One region of the Shinella sp. 1A1 genome, then DNA from elsewhere that is predicted to be linked to it. Evidence: predicted binding sites of a transcription regulator. Region 1 holds the regulator's gene; each other region holds the start of a gene.
The links. The regulator PhoB, encoded in region 1, activates phosphate uptake and scavenging genes when phosphate is short. The targets are predictions, from matches to a motif close to TGTCATNNANCTGTCAT.
Positions count from the first base shown of each region.

Region 2: a site for PhoB is predicted at 2,418-2,434, ahead of ACZ48C_RS15270 (DUF2794 domain-containing protein). Genes of this name have one in related genera too.
Region 3: a site for PhoB is predicted at 1,953-1,969, ahead of ACZ48C_RS05345 (esterase-like activity of phytase family protein). Genes of this name have one in related genera too.
Region 4: a site for PhoB is predicted at 1,832-1,848, ahead of ACZ48C_RS08430 (UDP-2,3-diacylglucosamine diphosphatase). Genes of this name have one in related genera too.

Region 1 covers NZ_AP039671.1:163,203-167,682, reverse strand. The annotation lists gene ACZ48C_RS00845 (methyl-accepting chemotaxis protein) at 163-2,499, shown strand; gene phoB (phosphate regulon transcriptional regulator PhoB) at 2,765-3,448, opposite strand; gene phoU (phosphate signaling complex protein PhoU) at 3,467-4,195, opposite strand; gene pstB (phosphate ABC transporter ATP-binding protein PstB) at 4,246-4,480, opposite strand, start outside.
Region 2 covers NZ_AP039671.1:3,115,135-3,119,614, forward strand. The annotation lists gene acnA (aconitate hydratase AcnA) at 1-1,202, shown strand, start outside; gene ACZ48C_RS15265 (DUF1223 domain-containing protein) at 1,360-2,118, shown strand; gene ACZ48C_RS15270 (DUF2794 domain-containing protein) at 2,455-2,829, shown strand; gene ACZ48C_RS15275 (N-acetyltransferase family protein) at 2,980-3,531, opposite strand; gene pyc (pyruvate carboxylase) at 3,887-4,480, opposite strand, start outside.
Region 3 covers NZ_AP039671.1:1,084,273-1,088,752, reverse strand. The annotation lists gene ACZ48C_RS05345 (esterase-like activity of phytase family protein) at 1-1,900, opposite strand, end outside; gene hupB (DNA-binding protein HupB) at 2,178-2,453, opposite strand; gene lon (endopeptidase La) at 2,659-4,480, opposite strand, start outside.
Region 4 covers NZ_AP039671.1:1,674,854-1,679,333, forward strand. The annotation lists gene ACZ48C_RS08425 (MFS transporter) at 1-594, opposite strand, end outside; gene ACZ48C_RS08430 (UDP-2,3-diacylglucosamine diphosphatase) at 909-1,754, opposite strand; gene ACZ48C_RS08435 (NADP-dependent malic enzyme) at 1,988-4,300, shown strand; gene ACZ48C_RS08440 (ABC-F family ATP-binding cassette domain-containing protein) at 4,351-4,480, opposite strand, start outside.

The sequences.
Region 1 (4,480 bases):
TAATATTCTACCGGTTACTGAAATCACCAGATGCCGCCTTCGACAGGCCGGACCGTCTCTGGCGCTGGTCGCGCGCCCCGCACTCCATGATGGAGACCCCCGCAATCGAGTGTGCCCCCTTCGCGGCCGGCGGCCGCGGACATATCCCATCGTGAGGATTTCATGTTCAAGTTCCAGGCCAAGTCGCTTGCGACGAAGCTCATCGCGGTCACGGGCGGCACGATTGCCCTCGTCATGCTCGCGTCCAATGCCGTTCTCATCAGCCAGTCCCAGAACCGCGTCGCCGATCTCGTCTATTCGGAGGCCGATACGGAGGCCAAGGCGATCGCATCCGACATCGCGACCGATATCGGCCAGCTCGCCAGCGCCGCGCGCTCCATGGCCGGCGTGATCGAGCAGGGCCATTCCGGCGGGCATTTCGACCGCAAGGAAGTCGTCGACATCATCAAAGCGAATGCGGAGAAGAACAGCTTCGCGCTCGGAAGCTGGTTCGCCGAGGAGCCGAACGCCTTCGACGGCAAGTCGCGCGAGACGGCCGAGGATCTGGCGACCGGCACCTTCAAGGACGGCTCGTTCAACCCCTACTGGACGAAGCGCAAGGATGGCTCCATCACGCTCTCCACCTTCGAGTCCGACTACAAGGCCGAGTGGTATGCCCTCGCCGCCGGCAGCGGCAAGGGCGCGATGAGCCAGCCCTACAAGGAAAGCTCCACCGGCGAAGGCTTCACCATGGCCTCGATCGCCTTCCCGGTCGTCTCCGGCGGCAAGCGCATCGGCGTCACCGGCATCGACGTCTCGCTGAAGACACTCTACGACAAGCTCAGCAAGCTCAAGCCCTTCGGCGAAGGCCGCGTGCTGCTCCTCTCCCAGACCGGCAAATGGATCGTCGCCCCCACCGAAGACCTCCTGATGAAGGAATATGACGGCGAGGGCCTCGACGTCGTCAAGAAGGCGCTCGCCAGCGGCGAGGCCGGCCGCGTCGAGAACCTTTCCTTCGGCGAGCTTTCCGCCTTCGATCGCGTCGTCTATCCCTTCGCCCTGCCGGACATCAACACGAGCTGGGTCGTCCTCGTCGACGTGCCGCGCGCGGCGATCACCGCCCCGATCCACGAACAGACCACGATGATGATCGTCGGCGGCCTCCTCGTGCTCGGCGCCGTGCTGGCCGGCCTCTATTTCGCCGTGCGCTTCTTCGTGCAGAAGCCGCTCGCCGGCCTCGTCAGCGACGTCGCGACGCTCAGCGACGGCGTCTATACGCAGCCGGTCTCCGGCCAGCAGCGCTCGGACGAGACGGGTTCGGTAGCAAAGGCCCTCGAAGGCTTCCGCCACCAGCTCGCCGATACCAAGCGTCTCGAAGCCGAAGCCACCAACCAGCGCCAGCTCACCGAAGCCGAACGCAACCGTTCGGAAGCCGAGCGCACTGAGGCAAGCGCCCTGCAACGCGACATCGTCGCCCGCCTCGGCGACGGCCTCGCCCAGCTTTCGTCCGGCAACCTGACCTTCCGTCTTTCCGGCGATTTCCCGGGCGAGTACGGCAAGCTCAAGACCGATTTCAACTCGGCCATCGCCAGCCTCGAAGAGACGATCCAGACGGTCAACGCCTCGGTCGGCAATATCGGCGGCGGCACGAGCGAGATCTCCAAGGGCGCGGCCGACCTTTCGCACCGCACCGAGCAGCAGGCGGCCAGCCTGGAGGAGACCGCCGCGGCGCTCGACGAATTGACCTCGCAGGTCAATTCCAGCGCCGAGAACGCCCGCGTCGCCGCCAAGTCCGTCGATACGGCCAGCAACGACGCCAGCAAGTCCGGCGAAGTGGTGCAGAAGGCGATCGACGCCATGCGCGGTATCGAAAGCTCCTCGCACGAGATCTCCAACATCATCGGCGTCATCGACGACATCGCCTTCCAGACCAACCTTCTTGCGCTGAATGCGGGCGTAGAGGCGGCGCGTGCCGGTGAAGCCGGCAAGGGCTTCGCGGTCGTCGCCCAGGAAGTGCGTGAACTCGCCCAGCGCTCGGCAAACGCCGCCAAGGAGATCAAGACGCTGATCAACACCTCCGAGGTGCAGGTCCGCGAGGGTGTCGATCTCGTCGGCAAGGCCGGCGGCGCGCTGGAGAACATCGCCGAGCAGGTCATCCAGATCAACGGCCTCATCCGCCAGATCTCGTCCTCGGCCTCCGAGCAGGCCGTCGGCCTCAAGGAGATCAACTCGGCCGTCAACCAGATGGACCAGGTCACGCAGCAGAACGCCGCGATGGTGGAGGAAACCACCGCCGCCTCGATGGCGCTCAACGACGAGGCGCAGACGCTGAAGGCGCTCGTCGCCCGCTTCCGCGCCGGCGCCGCGGCCATGGCCGCCCAGCAGCCGGTCCAGCAGGCCATGCGCCCGCAGGCCCAGCCGCAGCGTGCCGCCTACCAGGCCCCGCGCAGCGCGGCCCGCGCCATCCCGCAGGTCGCCGGCAACACGGCGCTCGCGCAGGATGACTGGGAAGAGTTCTGAGACCTGGCGACAGGAATGAAGAAAAAGAGGCCGGCGGAAACGCCGGCCTTTTTGTTGACGGCCCTCGCACCTCCGTCAGCGTCATCCTCGGCCTTGTGCCGAGGATCTGCCAACGCATCGGAAAACAGAAACGTTGCAGATGCTCGAGACGGGCCCGAGCGAAGGAGAGGGTTTCGGGCTTTGCCAGAAGCGCTGGCCGGAAGCTCCCTAAACGCAAACAGGCCCCGAAGGGCCCATTTCCGTCCTTGGGAGGAAGTTCGTCCGGTCAGGTTTCCAGCGAGTAGCCGGCACCGCGGACCGTGCGGATGACATCCTGCATATTGGCGAAGTTGAGCGCCTTGCGCAGGCGGCCGACATGGACGTCGACGGTACGCTCGTCGACATAAATGTCGTGGCCCCAGACGCCGTCAAGGAGCTGCGAGCGCGAGAAGACGCGGCCGGGCGACGTCATCAGGAATTCCAGGAGGCGGAATTCCGTCGGGCCGAGGCGGACTTCGCGGGTGCGGCGGTGGACGCGGTGCGTGTCGCGGTCGAGCTCGATGTCGCCGCAGCGCAGCACCGTCGAGACGACCTCGGGCTTGGCCCTGCGCAGCATGGCGCGCACGCGGGCGACCAGCTCCGGCGTCGAGAAGGGCTTCACCACATAGTCGTCCGCGCCGGTGGCAAGGCCGCGCACGCGCTCGCTCTCCTCGCCGCGCGCCGTCAGCATGATGATCGGCAGGCGCTCGGTCTCGGGCCGCTGGCGCAAGCGCCGGCAGAGCTCGATGCCGGAAACGCCGGGCAGCATCCAGTCGAGGATGAGAAGGTCCGGCATGCGCTCCTGCAGGCGCATCTCGGCCTCGTCGCCGGAGAGGATCGTGTCGACCTCGAAGCCCTCGGCTTCGAGGTTGTAGCGCAGGAGGACGCTGAGCGCCTCCTCGTCTTCGACGACGGCTATTCTGGGCACCATGTGTCGAACCCTACTCGCTTACTCGGAGGCGTCGGCAACGTCGGCGGCGACGACGGAGGTCGAGGTATCGTCCTTCGGACGCTCGCCTTCCGGCTGCGAGCCGGTCGCCATGTAATAGATGGTTTCGGCGATGTTGGTCGCGTGGTCGCCGATGCGCTCGATGTTCTTGGCGCAGAACAGGAGATGGGTGCAGGGCGTGATGTTGCGCGGGTCTTCCATCATGTAGGTCAGGAGTTCGCGGAACAGCGAGGTGTAGATCGCGTCGATCTCGTCGTCGCGCTCGCGGATGGCCTTGGCCTTGTCCACCGAGCGGGTGGCGAAGACGTCGAGCACTTCCTTGAGCTGCATCAGGGCGAGCTCGGCCAGGTGCTCCAGGCCGCGGGCGAGCTTGCGGGGCATGCCCGAGCTCTGCACGGCGATGACGCGCTTGGCGGTGTTCTTGCCGAGGTCGCCGACGCGTTCCAGCTCGGCCGCGATGCGGATCGTGCCCATGATCTCGCGCAGGTCCGCCGCCATCGGCTGGCGCTTGGCGATGGTGACGATGGCCTTCTCGTTGATCTGGCGCTCGGCATTGTCGAGGATCACGTCTTCCGAGATGACCTTCTGGGCCAGCGCCGCATCCGCGGTGACGAGGGCGCGGACGGATTCGGACACCATCTGCTCGGCGGTGCCGCCCATCTCGGAGATACGGCGGGAGAGGTACTTCAGTTCTTCGTCATAGATCGAGACGATATGGGTCGATGTCATGGCTTTATCCTTGATGCGCGCGGACATTCGGGGCTTTGGCGACGAGACCGTCAGCCGAAGCGGCCCATGATGTAGTCCTGCGTGCGCTGGTCGTCCGGGTTGGTGAACATCTTGTCGGTGTCGTTCTCCTCGACGAGGTTGCCGAGGTGGAACATGGCGGTGCGCTGCGAGACGCGGGCCGCCTGCTGCATGGAATGCGTCACGATGACGATGGTGAAGTTGGCGCGCAGCTCGTGGATCAGCTCCTCGACCTTGGCGGTCGCGATGGGGTCAAGCGCCGAGCAG
Region 2 (4,480 bases), 490 kb from region 1:
TCGTCGGCTTCGGCTGCACGACCTGCATCGGCAATTCCGGCCCGCTGCCGGCGCCGATCTCCAAGACGATCAACGACAAGGGCCTGATCGCCGCGGGCGTCCTTTCGGGCAACCGCAACTTCGAAGGCCGCATCTCGCCGGACGTGCAGGCGAACTACCTCGCCTCCCCGCCGCTCGTCGTCGCCTACGCACTTGCCGGTACGGTCCAGAAGGACCTGACCAAGGAGCCGATCGGCGAAGACCGGGACGGCAACCCCGTCTACCTCAAGGACATCTGGCCCTCCTCCAAGGAGATCCAGGAGTTCATCATGAAGTACGTCACGCGTGAGCTCTATGCCACGAAGTATGCCGACGTCTTCAAGGGCGACGAGAACTGGCAGGCCGTGCAGGTTCCCGAGGGGCAGACCTATGCCTGGGACGACAAGTCGACCTATGTGCAGAACCCGCCCTATTTCGTGGGCATGGGCAAGACCGGCTCGGGCCTCAAGAACATCGAAGGTGCGCGCGTCCTCGGTCTCTTCGGCGACAAGATCACGACCGACCACATTTCCCCGGCCGGTTCGATCAAGGCGGCTTCCCCGGCCGGTGCATACCTCACGGACAATGGCGTCGCGGTCGCGGACTTCAACCAGTACGGCACGCGCCGTGGCAACCATGAGGTCATGATGCGTGGCACCTTCGCCAATATCCGCATCCGCAACCACATGCTCGGTCCGAACGGCAAGGAAGGTGGCTACACGATCCACTATCCGTCCAAGGAAGAGTTGTCGATCTACGACGCGGCCATGAAGTACAAGGCCGAGGGCGTTCCGCTCGTCATCTTCGCCGGCGTCGAATACGGCAACGGCTCCTCGCGCGACTGGGCGGCCAAGGGCACCAACCTCCTCGGCGTCAAGGCCGTGGTGGCGCAGTCCTTCGAGCGCATCCACCGCTCCAACCTCGTCGGCATGGGCGTCGTGCCCTTCGTCTTCGAGGAAGGTACGACCTGGGCTTCGCTCGACCTCAAGGGCGATGAAGTCGTCACGATCGAGGGCCTGGAAGGCGACATCAAGCCGCGCGAGAAGAAGATCGCGAAGATCACCTACTCCGACGGCACGGTGAAGGAAGTTCCGCTCCTCTGCCGCATCGATACGCTGGACGAGGTGACCTACATGAACAATGGCGGCATCCTGCAGACCGTTCTTCGCGACCTCGCCGCCTGAGCCACCAACGGCTGAAAACGAAGTGCCGGGGCAGAAAGCCCCGGCATTTTTCGTTTTCGAGGGCAAAAATCTCACTCCATCGTGACTTCCTGTTGAAGCGGCAAGGGCGTAAGACGGCTGAAAAGGCTGGCCTGCGGCCGGCATTGCATTGGAAATGATCATGCCGAGACCGTATGTACCGGAATGTCTGGCGATCCTGCTGACGCTCGGCGCCGGCATCGCCCATGCACAGGAAGCGAACGCGCCGAAGGGCGTCGTCGAGCTTTTCACCAGCCAGGGCTGCTCCTCCTGCCCGCCGGCCGACAAGGCGCTCGAGACGCTTGCACGCGAAGGCAAGGTCGTCGCCCTCGCCTATCATGTCGACTACTGGAACTATCTCGGCTGGGCGGACACGCTCGCCTCCAAGGACAATACCGCCCGGCAATATGCCTATGCCCGCATGTTCGGCCGCAACGGTGTCTATACGCCCCAGGCCGTGCTGAACGGCCGCGAGCACATCAACGGCGCCGACCTTTCCGGCATCCGCACCCGCCTCGATTCCCTGCCGAAGGAAGGCAAGGGGCTCGACGTACCGGTGACCGTCGAGGTGAAGAACGACGAGCTGCGCATCCACGTCGGAGCCGGGCAGGGCAAGGCCAATATCGTGATCGCCTATTTCGAGCGCGAACGCTCGATCAATATCGACAAGGGCGAGAATCGCGGCAAGACCGTCAATTACTGGCACGCCGTGACCAATATGGAAACGATCGGCATGTGGGAGGGCAAGGAGACCAATCTGGTGCTTCCCGCCGACATGCTGAAGAAGAAGGAAAAGCCCGGCGGCTGCGCCGTGCTTCTCCAGCGCATGAAGACGGCCGACACGCCCGGCGCGATCCTCGGGGCGACGGTTCTGGCAGGCGACGAGGCATCACGGTAAATCCTCCCCCGCGGGGGAGGTCCGGTCCGGCTTCTTCGAGGGGCTGGGGCTTGAGGGTTCGAAGAAAGACGGACCGGACCGGGACGAAGCTGCCGGCAACGGATACAGGGCAACTTCGACAGTCGCGCACCGTTCCGAACCGGCTTCCTGCTTGAGGCAACAGACTGGTACGGGCCGCGACGGGCGAACTCTCTCTTTTAATTTGGGCTTCTGTTTGTCTGAAATGCGGCGGGACAGATTTTTGCGAAATCGCCGCTTTCGGCCCATCCAGCTTGCATTTCAGCGCCGCTCAGGCACACTGTCACGCAGCCGTCACAGACGAGGTGCGGAGATTCGATGACCGATCAGCCGGATTTGCAGGCGTCCAGTGTCGTGGTCGACCTCAAGGAATACCGCAACAGCAAGGATCCGCTGCCGGTGACCTTCCACCGCCGTGAACTCGATGCGATCCTCTGGGTCTATGGCCGCATGGTGGGTGAAGGCGAATGGCGCGACTATGCCATCGACCATATGCGCGACAAGGCCGTCTTCTCGATCTTCAAGCGATCCGGCGAAATGCCGCTCTACCGGGTGGAGAAGAACCCGAAGCTTGCCGCCAAGCAGGGCGCCTACAGCGTCGTCAACCAGCAGGGCATGATCCTGAAGCGCGGGCACGAACTGAACCAGGTGCTGAAGGTCTTCGACAAGGTATTGCGTCTCGTCGAGACGTAAGCCCGCCCTTCCCCTTCTCCCGCTTCCAATGAAGTCACCCTCGGGCTTGACCCAAGGATTCAAGTAGCTCGGCATTTGCGGCGTGGATGCTCTAGTCAGGTCCGAGCATGACGGAGAGGAGGTTACGACCTACCCCGATCACCCTTCAATTCACCCCATCGTCCCCGGATAGTCCACCACCGACGGCTCCGTCTCCGCTCCGTCGCCGAGGGCGCGCTGCATGAAGACCGTGTCCAGCCAGCGGCCGTGCTTGAAGCCGGTCGCCGTCATGCGGCCCGAATGCGCAAAGCCGGCGGCGCTGTGGACGGCAATGGAGGCCGGGTGCGCGCCGCCGATGACGGCCACCATCTGGCGGAAGCCGAGATCCGTGCAGCGGCGGATGAGCTCGGCCAAGAGCGCCTTGCCGACGCCCTTGCCGCGCGCTTCCGGCGCCAGATAGACCGAGTCCTCCACCAGCCAGCGATAGGCCGGCCGCGTGCGGAAGGCCGAAGCATAGGCATAGCCGAGGATGAGGCCGGTCTGCTCCACCGCCACGATATAGGGATAGCCCTTGCCGGTGATCGCCGTGAAGCGCGCCTCCATCTCGTCGAGCGTCGGCGGATCGATCTCATAGCTCGCCACGCCGTTCAGCACGGATTCGCGGTAGATTTCGGTGAAGGCGGCGATATCGCCGAGCACGGCGGTGCGGATGACGAAGCTCATGCCTATGTTTCTATGAACGATTCCTATAGGATGGCAACGTTTTGCGGACGGAATTTTGCAGGGACAAGACTGCGATCGCGTGAATGGCAGGAAAAGGACAGAACATGTCTTCGTTTGCAGAGCTGGCTGACTATTTAATTCAAAAACTTATCTCTAATTGGGATAAATCCGGTATAATATAATAAATTATTTCTCATAACTATTATATTTATAATTACCGTCTCCTGTATAATTGTTTCAATTCTAAATATAAAAGAAACATTTCTAAGCTTTTATGAAGGAACCGGACATTTCAGATAGAGTAAGGGGACGGGGTTAACCCATCCCCTGTCATGCGGACTTCCGGCCGGCAGGCTCAGGCGCCGTAGACGATCAAGAGGTCCTTGGCGTCGATCTGGTCGCCGGCCTTGACCAGCACTTCCGAGATCATGCCGTCCTTTTCGGCATGCAGCGCCGTTTCCATCTTCATCGCCTCGATGGAGAGCAGCACGTCGCCGGCCTTGACCGTTTGGCCGGCCGAGACCGAGACCGTCGAAATGACGCCCGGCATCGGCGCGCCGAGATGAGCGGCATTGCCGCTGTCGGCCTTGCGGCGCACGGCCGAGGTGGCGGCGCGGTTGCGGTCCGGCACCTTGATGAGGCGCGGCTGGCCGTTCAGTTCGAAGAACACCTTGACCATGCCCTGCTCGTCCGGCTCGCTTTTCGCCTGATGCAAGATGACGAGGGAAACGCCCTTCTCCAGCTCCGGCGAAAGCTCCTCGCCGGGGGCAAGGCCGTAGAAATAGGCCGGCGTCGGCAGCACGCTGACCGGGCCGTACAGGTCGGCGGCCAGCGCATAGTCGGTGAAGACCTTCGGATACATGAGGTAGGAGGCGAACTCGAAGTCGTCGATCTTGCGCTCCAGCTTGTCCTCGATGGCCTTGCGCTCGGCATTCAGATCGGCCGGCGG
Region 3 (4,480 bases), 920 kb from region 1:
TGATATAGGCGTGATCACCGTTCGCCGTGATCTCGGAGAGGCCGACCCAGCCGCTTTCGGTCTTTTCGAGCGGGTAGCGGACAGCGCCCCATTCCTTGTCGGAGGGCTTGTAGGAGACGAGCTTCACGAAGCCCTTCTCGTCGTCGCCCCATTCGCGCTGCACTGCCATCCAGAGCACCGTGTCGTCACCCTCGCCGACGCTGGTGATACCTTCGAAGCCGAAGCGCTTTTCGCCGGCGCGCAGCTCGGCAGGAATGGCGATCTCCTTGTCGATCTCGCCCTTCGCGTTCACGTGGATGATGGCATGGGCATAGAGCTTGTCGGCATCGCCTTCGTTGGCCAGCCAGAAGCCGCCTTCGCCATCCGGCGTCAGGCCTTCGCTGTCGAGCTTCTGCGCGGGAGCACCGTTGCGGGTGATGCGCAGGGCATCGACGATCTTCGCCGGCTTGCCCGTCGCGTCGATCGTGAAGATCGTCGGCTGGGAAGCGTAGAAGGAATCGTTGACGGCATAGAGCATGCCCGGCTTGTCCTTGACCGGGGCAAGGCCGGAAAGCGCGCCGAAGCCGATCAGCTCGCCGTCCTTCTCGGTGGAGACGATCTGCGGATAGGCAGCCTCCCCTTCCGCGCGTTCATAGATCATGACATGCGAGCGCGCGCCGCCGTCCTCGACGAGGTCGGCCTCGTTGGCCGTCACGAGGAGGTTGCGGGCCGGAATGGCAACGGCACCTTCAGGCGCGATGCCCGACGGCAGAAGCTGGAGAAGCTCGGGCTCGCCGCCGGTGTCCTTGTAGACGCCGACGATGGAGGCGCGCTCGGCCAGCACGAAGAACAGGTTGTCCTCGCCGAATTTCGCGGCTTCCAGGCCTTCCGGCTCGACGCCCTTCTTGTTGCGCTTGTCCGGGTAGTGACCGATCTTGGCGATCTCGCGTTCGAAGGCCGGGCCATTCTCATAGAGAACCTTGCCCTGCTTGTCGAAGATGGTGAAGCCGCGGGCGCCGCCCTTCCAGTCGCCTTCATTGGCGACGACGAGGCGGTTGTCGTCCAGCCACTTCACGGCGTCGGGTTCGCGGGCGACGTCCTCGACCTTGCCGGTGAACTTCAGCGCACCGTCCTTCTTGGTATCGACGCCTTCGAGGCTGACGGTGCCGGCGGAGAAGTGGGTTTTCACCGCGCCCGTCTTGCCGTCGACGATGACGATATGGTTGTTTTCCTGCAGGGTGACGGCGACTTCGTCGAGACCGTTGAAGGAGACGAATTCAGGCTCGGGGTCCCCCCCGGCGATTTCGGCAAGGCCGGTCAGGGCTACGTGCTTGATCGAGCCGCAATCGACGACGCCGTCCTTCAGCGAGAGAAGAACCAGATCGCCGGCCGGCATCTGCGGGATGGCGCCGTCATTGACCTCTTCGTCGCGCTCGTTTTCGATGGCGATCGCGGCGAGCGTCTTATCCTTGTTGAGTGCGATCGAATCCGGCTGGCCGCCGAGATCGCAGGTCGCATCGACCGTCTTCGAGGCGACGTCGACCTGGGCGAGGATGCCGGAAGGCTTCACATAGCTTTCGCGCGTGTTGACGGCGACCAGCGCCTTGCCAGCCGCAAAGGTCACGGAGGTCGGTTCGCCTTCGAAGGCGACGGTGCCGCCGGCCTTCGGCGCCCTGGCGTCGGTGATGTCGATGAAGCCGATCGCCTTGTTCGGGCTGTCGGAATAGACGAGCGTGTTGCCGTCCTCGGAGGCGGCGATGATTTCGGACGAGGTCGGCTTCGCCTTGTCCGCGCCTTCCGGCAGGTTATCGGCGACGGCAAAGGACGCAATGCGATTGAATACGGGCTCGGCGCTGGCGGCAGAGGCCACCGATGCGGCGAGGACCGCTGCCAGCGCAGCGGTGAGCGAACGGGTTTTCATGAAATCCTCCGGAATCCGGTCAATAGGAACCCGGCGGTTCTGAGGCTTTCCTGTTACAGCGCGATGACAATCGAGATGGTGGGGTGCGCCTTCCGCGCAAATAAAAAGGGGCCCGGACGAACCGGACCCCAGATCCTGAAATCAGGATGGCGGCGGAGTGGATAACCGCTCTGCCCTCCAGCGCCGCGCGTCGGTGACGACGCGCGAAAGGCGGAGAGCGTTTAGCTGCCGCAGGACCGGCCGCGCTTGCACGCGGAGATCACACGGCGGCTGAAGATCAGCCGTTGACGGCGTCCTTCAGGCCCTTGCCGGCCGAGAACTTCGGCACGTTGCGAGCCGGGATTTCGATCTCGGCGCCCGTCGAAAGGTTGCGGCCCTTCGAAGCTTCACGACGCGACACGGAGAAATTGCCGAAACCGACGAGACGAACGTCGCCGCCGTTCTTGAGTTCGCCCTGGATCGTCTCGAAAACGGCGTCGACAGCAGATGCTGCGTCCGTCTTGGAGAGGCCAGACTTCTCAGCCACTGCGGATACGAGTTCATTCTTGTTCATGTTTCCACCCCTTTCTTACGGTTTGAAACGACTCATACAAGTCGGGGGCAGAATACGCATCGGCCTTCGCCCCGCAAGAATATTTCGCCCGGAAAGCCTGATAATCCGGGGTTTACACACTCTTTTCGACGAAAAAGACCGGCCCAAGGGCCGGTCTTTTGGCATTTTCCAGTCATGGCCGGGCAAATTGCCCCGGGCGGAAGGCTCAGTGCGCGACCGCTCCGGCGCCGTCCTCGGTCGATTCGACGGGCGGCACCTTGGCCGCCTCGACCGTGCCGTCCCACTCGATCGGCTCGGGCTTGCGGGTGAGCGCATGCGCGATCACCTCGCCCATCCGCGAGACCGGGACGATCTCCATGCTGTTCTTCACATTGTCCGGAATGTCCGCCAGGTCCTTGGCGTTCTCTTCCGGGATCAGCACCTTCTTGATGCCGCCGCGAAGCGCCGCGAGCAGCTTTTCCTTGAGGCCGCCGATCGGCAGGACCCGGCCGCGCAGCGTCACTTCGCCCGTCATCGCGATATCCTTCGAGACAGGGATGCCGGTCATGATGGAGACGATGGCGGTCGCCATGGCGATACCGGCCGACGGACCGTCCTTCGGCGTCGCGCCTTCCGGCACATGCACGTGGATATCCGTCTTGTCGAAGCGCGGCGGCTCGATGCCGAAATCGACGGCGCGCGAGCGGACATAGGAGGCCGCCGCCGAAATCGATTCCTTCATCACGTCCTTCAGGTTGCCGGTGACCGTCATGCGGCCCTTGCCACCCGGCAGGCTGACGCCTTCGATGGTGAGCAACTCGCCGCCGACTTCCGTCCAGGCAAGGCCCGTGACGACGCCGACCTGGTCCTCACGCTCGGCTTCGCCGTGGCGGAAGCGCGGAACGCCGAGGAAGTCATGGATGTTGTCAGCCGTGACCTCGACCTTCTTCGCCTTGCCCTTGATGATCTCGGTGACCGCCTTGCGGGCGAGCTTCATCAGTTCACGCTCGAAGTTACGAACGCCCGCCTCGCGGGTGTACTGCTGGATGACCGCCATCAGCGCGCCGTCGGTGACCGAGAATTCCTTCGGCTGCAGCGCGTGGTCACGGATCGCCTTGGGCAGCAGGTGCCGCTTGGCGATTTCCAGCTTCTCTTCCTCCGTGTAGCCGGCGATGCGGATCACTTCCATGCGGTCCATCAGGGGCGCGGGAATGTTCAGCGTGTTCGCCGTCGTCACGAACATGACGTTGGACAGGTCGTATTCGACTTCCAGGTAGTGATCCATGAAGGTCGAGTTCTGTTCCGGATCCAGCACCTCGAGCAGGGCCGAAGACGGGTCGCCGCGGAAGTCCATGCCCATCTTGTCGATCTCGTCGAGCAGGAAGAGCGGGTTGGACTTCTTCGCCTTCTTCATCGACTGGATGACCTTGCCGGGCATCGAGCCGATATAGGTGCGGCGGTGACCGCGGATCTCGGCCTCGTCACGCACGCCGCCGAGCGCCATGCGGATATATTCGCGGCCGGTCGCCTTGGCGATCGACTTGGCGAGCGAGGTCTTGCCGACGCCCGGAGGACCGACGAGGCACAGGATCGGGCCCTTGATCTTGGTCGAGCGGGCCTGCACGGCGAGATATTCGACGATGCGCTCCTTGACCTTGTCGAGGCCGAAATGATCCTCGTCGAGGATCTTCTCGGCGGCGTTCAGGTCGGTCTTGATCTTCGACTTCTTGCCCCACGGAATGCCCGTCAGCCAGTCGAGATAATTGCGCACGACGGTGGCTTCCGCCGACATCGGGCTCATCTGGCGCAGCTTCTTCAGCTCGGCATCCGCCTTCTCACGGGCCTCCTTGGAGAGCTTGACCTTGGCGATCTTCTCTTCCAGTTCGGCCATCTCGTCGCGGCCGTCCTCGCCGTCGCCGAGTTCCTTCTGGATCGCCTTCATCTGTTCGTTGAGGTAGTATTCGCGCTGGGTCTTCTCCATCTGGCGCTTGACGCGCGAGCGGATGCGCTTTTCCACCTGCAGGACCGAGATCTCGCCTTCCATGAAG
Region 4 (4,480 bases), 1.5 Mb from region 1:
CGGACGGCGCGGCCGGCCGATCTTCGGCACGATCACCGCCCCCACCACCGTCAGCGCGAAGGCCGCGGCCATCGCCGGCAGCACCATCGCCCCCCCGTAGAGCCCGGCAAGCCAGCCGCCGATCATCGTCGCTACGATGAAGGCGAGCGAGCCCCACAGCCGCATCCGGCTGTAGTCGAAATTCCAGCGCCGCACGCCCGAAAGCGCGATGGCGTCGGTGATCGGTACATAGGGCGAATAGACCGCGCATTGCAGCGTATAGAGCAGGAGTACCGGCCAGAAGCCGTGCACGCCGAAGAACAGGAGCGCCGTCGCCAGCGACAACACGCCCGACCACATGAGCACGACCGAGCGCTCGCCGATCCGGTCCGCAATGACACCCGCCGCGGGCGCGGTGAAGACGCGCACGAACATCGGCAGGGCGAGCACGATGCCGATCTGGAAATCGTTCATCGACAGGGTTTCGAGCCAGACCGGGAAGAACGGCAGCGCAATGCCGTTGACCATCATCGGCGCGCAAAAGACGAGGGCGATGCGCGCGGCAAAATACGGCGGCGCGCCGGCGGTCACGGTAAACCCGGAAGGGGCAGTCATTGGCGGGGAACCTGCGTTGGAACGCCCTCCGCTCTATCACGCCGATATACGTACGCCAATCCGCTATTTCTGCGGGCGGCGGCGGATAATTCTGCGAGGCGGCGCCTCCCCGCGAGAGCGGCTTTCACGGTGTACGCCGCGCCCCTCATCCGGCCTGCCGGCCACCTTCTCCCCGCAAGCGGGGCGAAGGGATATGCCGCACCGGTTTCCCCAATTTCCCCCAACGTCGCTTGGGGCAAGTTCCCTCTCCCCGCCTGCGGGGAGAGGGTTAGGGTGAGGGGCAAGCCCCAAAGATTGCCCTAACGAAAATCCCCCTACGCAGCCTCCACGCCGGCCGGCTCCCGCACCTCGATGGCGGGCATCTGGCGCGAGACCGGCAGGACCTCGACGGGGGCTGCGGCCATCTGCTGCCAGGTGATCAGCTCCATCCGGCCGTCGTGGTGCTCGGCGATGGCCGTGCAGCTTTCCACCCAGTCGCCGCTGTTGATGTAGCGGATGCCGTCGATCTCGGTGATCACGGCATGGTGGATATGGCCGCAGATGACGCCATCCGCATCGTTGCGGCGCGCCTCCTCGACGACGACCCTCTGGAATTCGCCGATGAAGTTCACGGCCGTCTTCACCTGCTGCTTGGCCCAGGAGGAGAAGGACCAGTAGGGCAGCCCCAGCCGGCGGCGGATGGCGGCGAAGACGACGTTGATCGCGATGGCCGCGTCATAGGCCCAGTCGCCGAGATAGGCGACGACGCGGGCATGGCGCACCACCACGTCGAACTCGTCGCCGTGCAGCACGAGGTAGCGCCGACCGTCGGCGGCCTCGTGGATGATACGCTCGGCCACCTCGACGCCGCCGAAATGCGTGCCGGGGAAGTCGCGCAGGAATTCGTCGTGGTTGCCGGGAATATAGACGATGCGGGTGCCCTTGCGGGCCTTGCGCAGGAGCTTCTGCGTCACGTCGTTGAAGGCCTGCGGCCAGTACCAGTTGCGCTTGAGGCGCCAGCCGTCGACGATGTCGCCGACGAGCACGATGGTCTCCGCTTCGTGATGCCGCAGGAAGTCGATCAGGAAGTCCGCCTTGGCGGCCTTCGATCCGAGATGCACGTCCGAGATGAACAGCGTGCGGAAGTGGCGGACATTGGGGTCGACGGGGGTCGCGGTCATGCGTCTGTCTCCGGGTGGCCGGCCGCCGCGATCCTCTTCGGACGGGCGGCTTTCCTCCCGTTGAAAACCAGACTCCTGTTTCAGATTGATGACACACCTATGCCTTTTCCGGCAGCAAATAGGCATTGCACAGGCCGGCGATTGCGGCTTTATGGAAGACTCCGGAAACTTACCGTTGCGGCGGCTTCGCCCCCGAGAAACCGCGACGAAAACAGCATATGGCAGGACGCATCATGAGCACGGCTGATAAATCGAGGACGCAGGACGGCCCCGCAAGCGGCGACATTGACCAGCAGGCCCTCTTCTTCCACCGTCATCCGCGTCCCGGCAAGCTGGAGATCAACCCGACCAAGCCGCTCGGCAACCAGCGCGACCTCGCGCTCGCCTATTCGCCGGGCGTCGCAGCGCCGTGTCTTGCGATCCGCGACGATCCGAACACCGCCGCCGACTACACCGCCCGCGCCAACCTCGTCGCGGTTGTCTCCAACGGCACGGCCGTGCTCGGCCTCGGCAATATCGGCCCCCTCGCCTCCAAGCCGGTGATGGAGGGCAAGGCCGTCCTCTTCAAGAAATTCGCCGGCATCGACGTCTTCGACATCGAGATCGACGCGCCGACCGTCGGGGAGATGGTCGATGTCGTCTCCGCGCTGGAGCCGACCTTCGGCGGCATCAACCTGGAAGACATCAAGGCGCCGGAATGCTTCGAGGTGGAGCGCCAGCTCCGCGAGAAGATGGACATTCCCGTTTTCCACGACGACCAGCACGGCACGGCGATCATCGTCGCGGCCGCCGTCCTGAACGGCCTGGAGCTCGCCGGCAAGTCGCTGCCCGACGCCAAGATCGTCGCTTCCGGCGCTGGCGCTGCCGCGCTCGCCTGCCTCAACCAGCTCGTCGCCCTCGGCGCGAAAGTCGAGAACATCTGGGTCCACGACATCGAGGGCGTCGTCTACAAGGGCCGCGAAGAACTGATGGACCAGTGGAAGGCCGTCTACGCGCAGGAGACGGACAAGCGCCAGCTTTCCGAGACCATCGACGGCGCCGACGTCTTCCTCGGCCTTTCGGCCGCCGGCGTGCTGAAGCCGGAGCTTCTCGTGCGCATGGCGGAAAAGCCGCTGATCATGGCGCTCGCCAACCCGAAGCCGGAGATCATGCCGGAGGAGGCGCGCGCCGCCCGTCCCGACGCGATGATCTGCACCGGCCGCTCCGACTTCCCCAACCAGGTCAACAACGTCCTCTGCTTCCCCTACATCTTCCGCGGCGCGCTCGATTGCGGCGCGCGCACGATCAACGAGGAGATGAAGATGGCGGCCGTGCGGGCCATCGCCGCGCTCGCCCGTGAGGAAGTGTCCGACGTTGCCGCCCGCGCCTATTCCGGCGATACGCCGAGCTTCGGCCCGAACTACCTGATCCCCTCGCCCTTCGACCAGCGCCTCATCCTGCGCATCGCGCCGGCCGTCGCGCGCGCCGCGGCCGAAACCGGCGTCGCTTCGCGGCCGATCACCGATTTCGACGCCTATCTCGACCAGCTCAACCGCTTCGTCTGGCGCTCCGGCTTCATCATGAAGCCGATCTTCGCCGCCGCGAGGAAGGCCGAGAAGAAGCGCGTGATCTTCGCCGAGGGCGAGGACGAGCGCGTGCTGCGCGCCGCCCAGGTGCTGCTGGAAGAGGAGATCGCCAAGCCGATCCTCATCGGCCGTCCGCAGATCATCGAGGCGCGCCTCAACCGCTACGGCCTGCGCATCCGCCCGAACACCGATTTCGCCGTGGTCAACCCGGAAGACGATCCGCGCTACCGTGACTATGTCGACGACTATTTCCGCATCGTCGGCCGCCGCGGCGTGATCCCGGAGGCCGCCCGCACCATCGTTCGCACCAACCAGACGGTCATCGGCGCGCTCGCCGTCAAGCGCGGCGAGGCCGATGCGCTGATCTGCGGCGTCGAAGGCCGCTACGCCAAGCACCTGCGCGACGTCAGCCAGATCATCGGCAAGAAGGAAGGCGTGCTCGACTTCTCCGCGCTCAGCCTGCTCATCTCGCAGCGCGGCGCCACCTTCTTCACCGACACCTATGTGACGATGGACCCGACGGCCGAGGAGGTCGCGCAGATGACCGTCATGGCCGCGCAGGAAATCCGCCGCTTCGGCATCACGCCGCGTGCCGCCCTCGTCTCGCATTCCAATTTCGGTTCGCGGGATTCGAATAGCAGCTTCAAGATGCGCAAGGCGATGGAGATCGTCCGCGAGGTGGACCCGACGCTGGAAGCCGATGGCGAAATGCACGGCGATTCGGCGATCTCCGAGGTGCTGCGCCAGCGCGTCATGCCGGATTCGACGCTCACCGGCGAGGCCAACCTGCTGGTCTTCCCGAACCTCGACGCCGCCAACATCACGCTCGGCGTGGTGAAGACGATGACGGACAGCCTGCATGTCGGCCCGATCCTGCTCGGCGCGGCCATGCCCGCCCACATCCTCTCGCCGTCCGTCACCTCGCGCGGCGTCGTCAACATGGCCGCCCTCGCCGTGGTGGAAGCCTCCAATCCGGCCTGAGCCGCGCCATCCGCCTTATGAAACGGCCGCCTTCCGGCGGCCGTTTTCGTTCAGAGTTCCAGCCGGCGCGTGATATCGATAGCTTGCAGGAACGGCTCATCGTGGCTGACCACCAGCAGCGCGCCGTCATAGGATCGCAACCCCGCCTCCACCGCCTCGATGGAATCGATGTCCAGATGG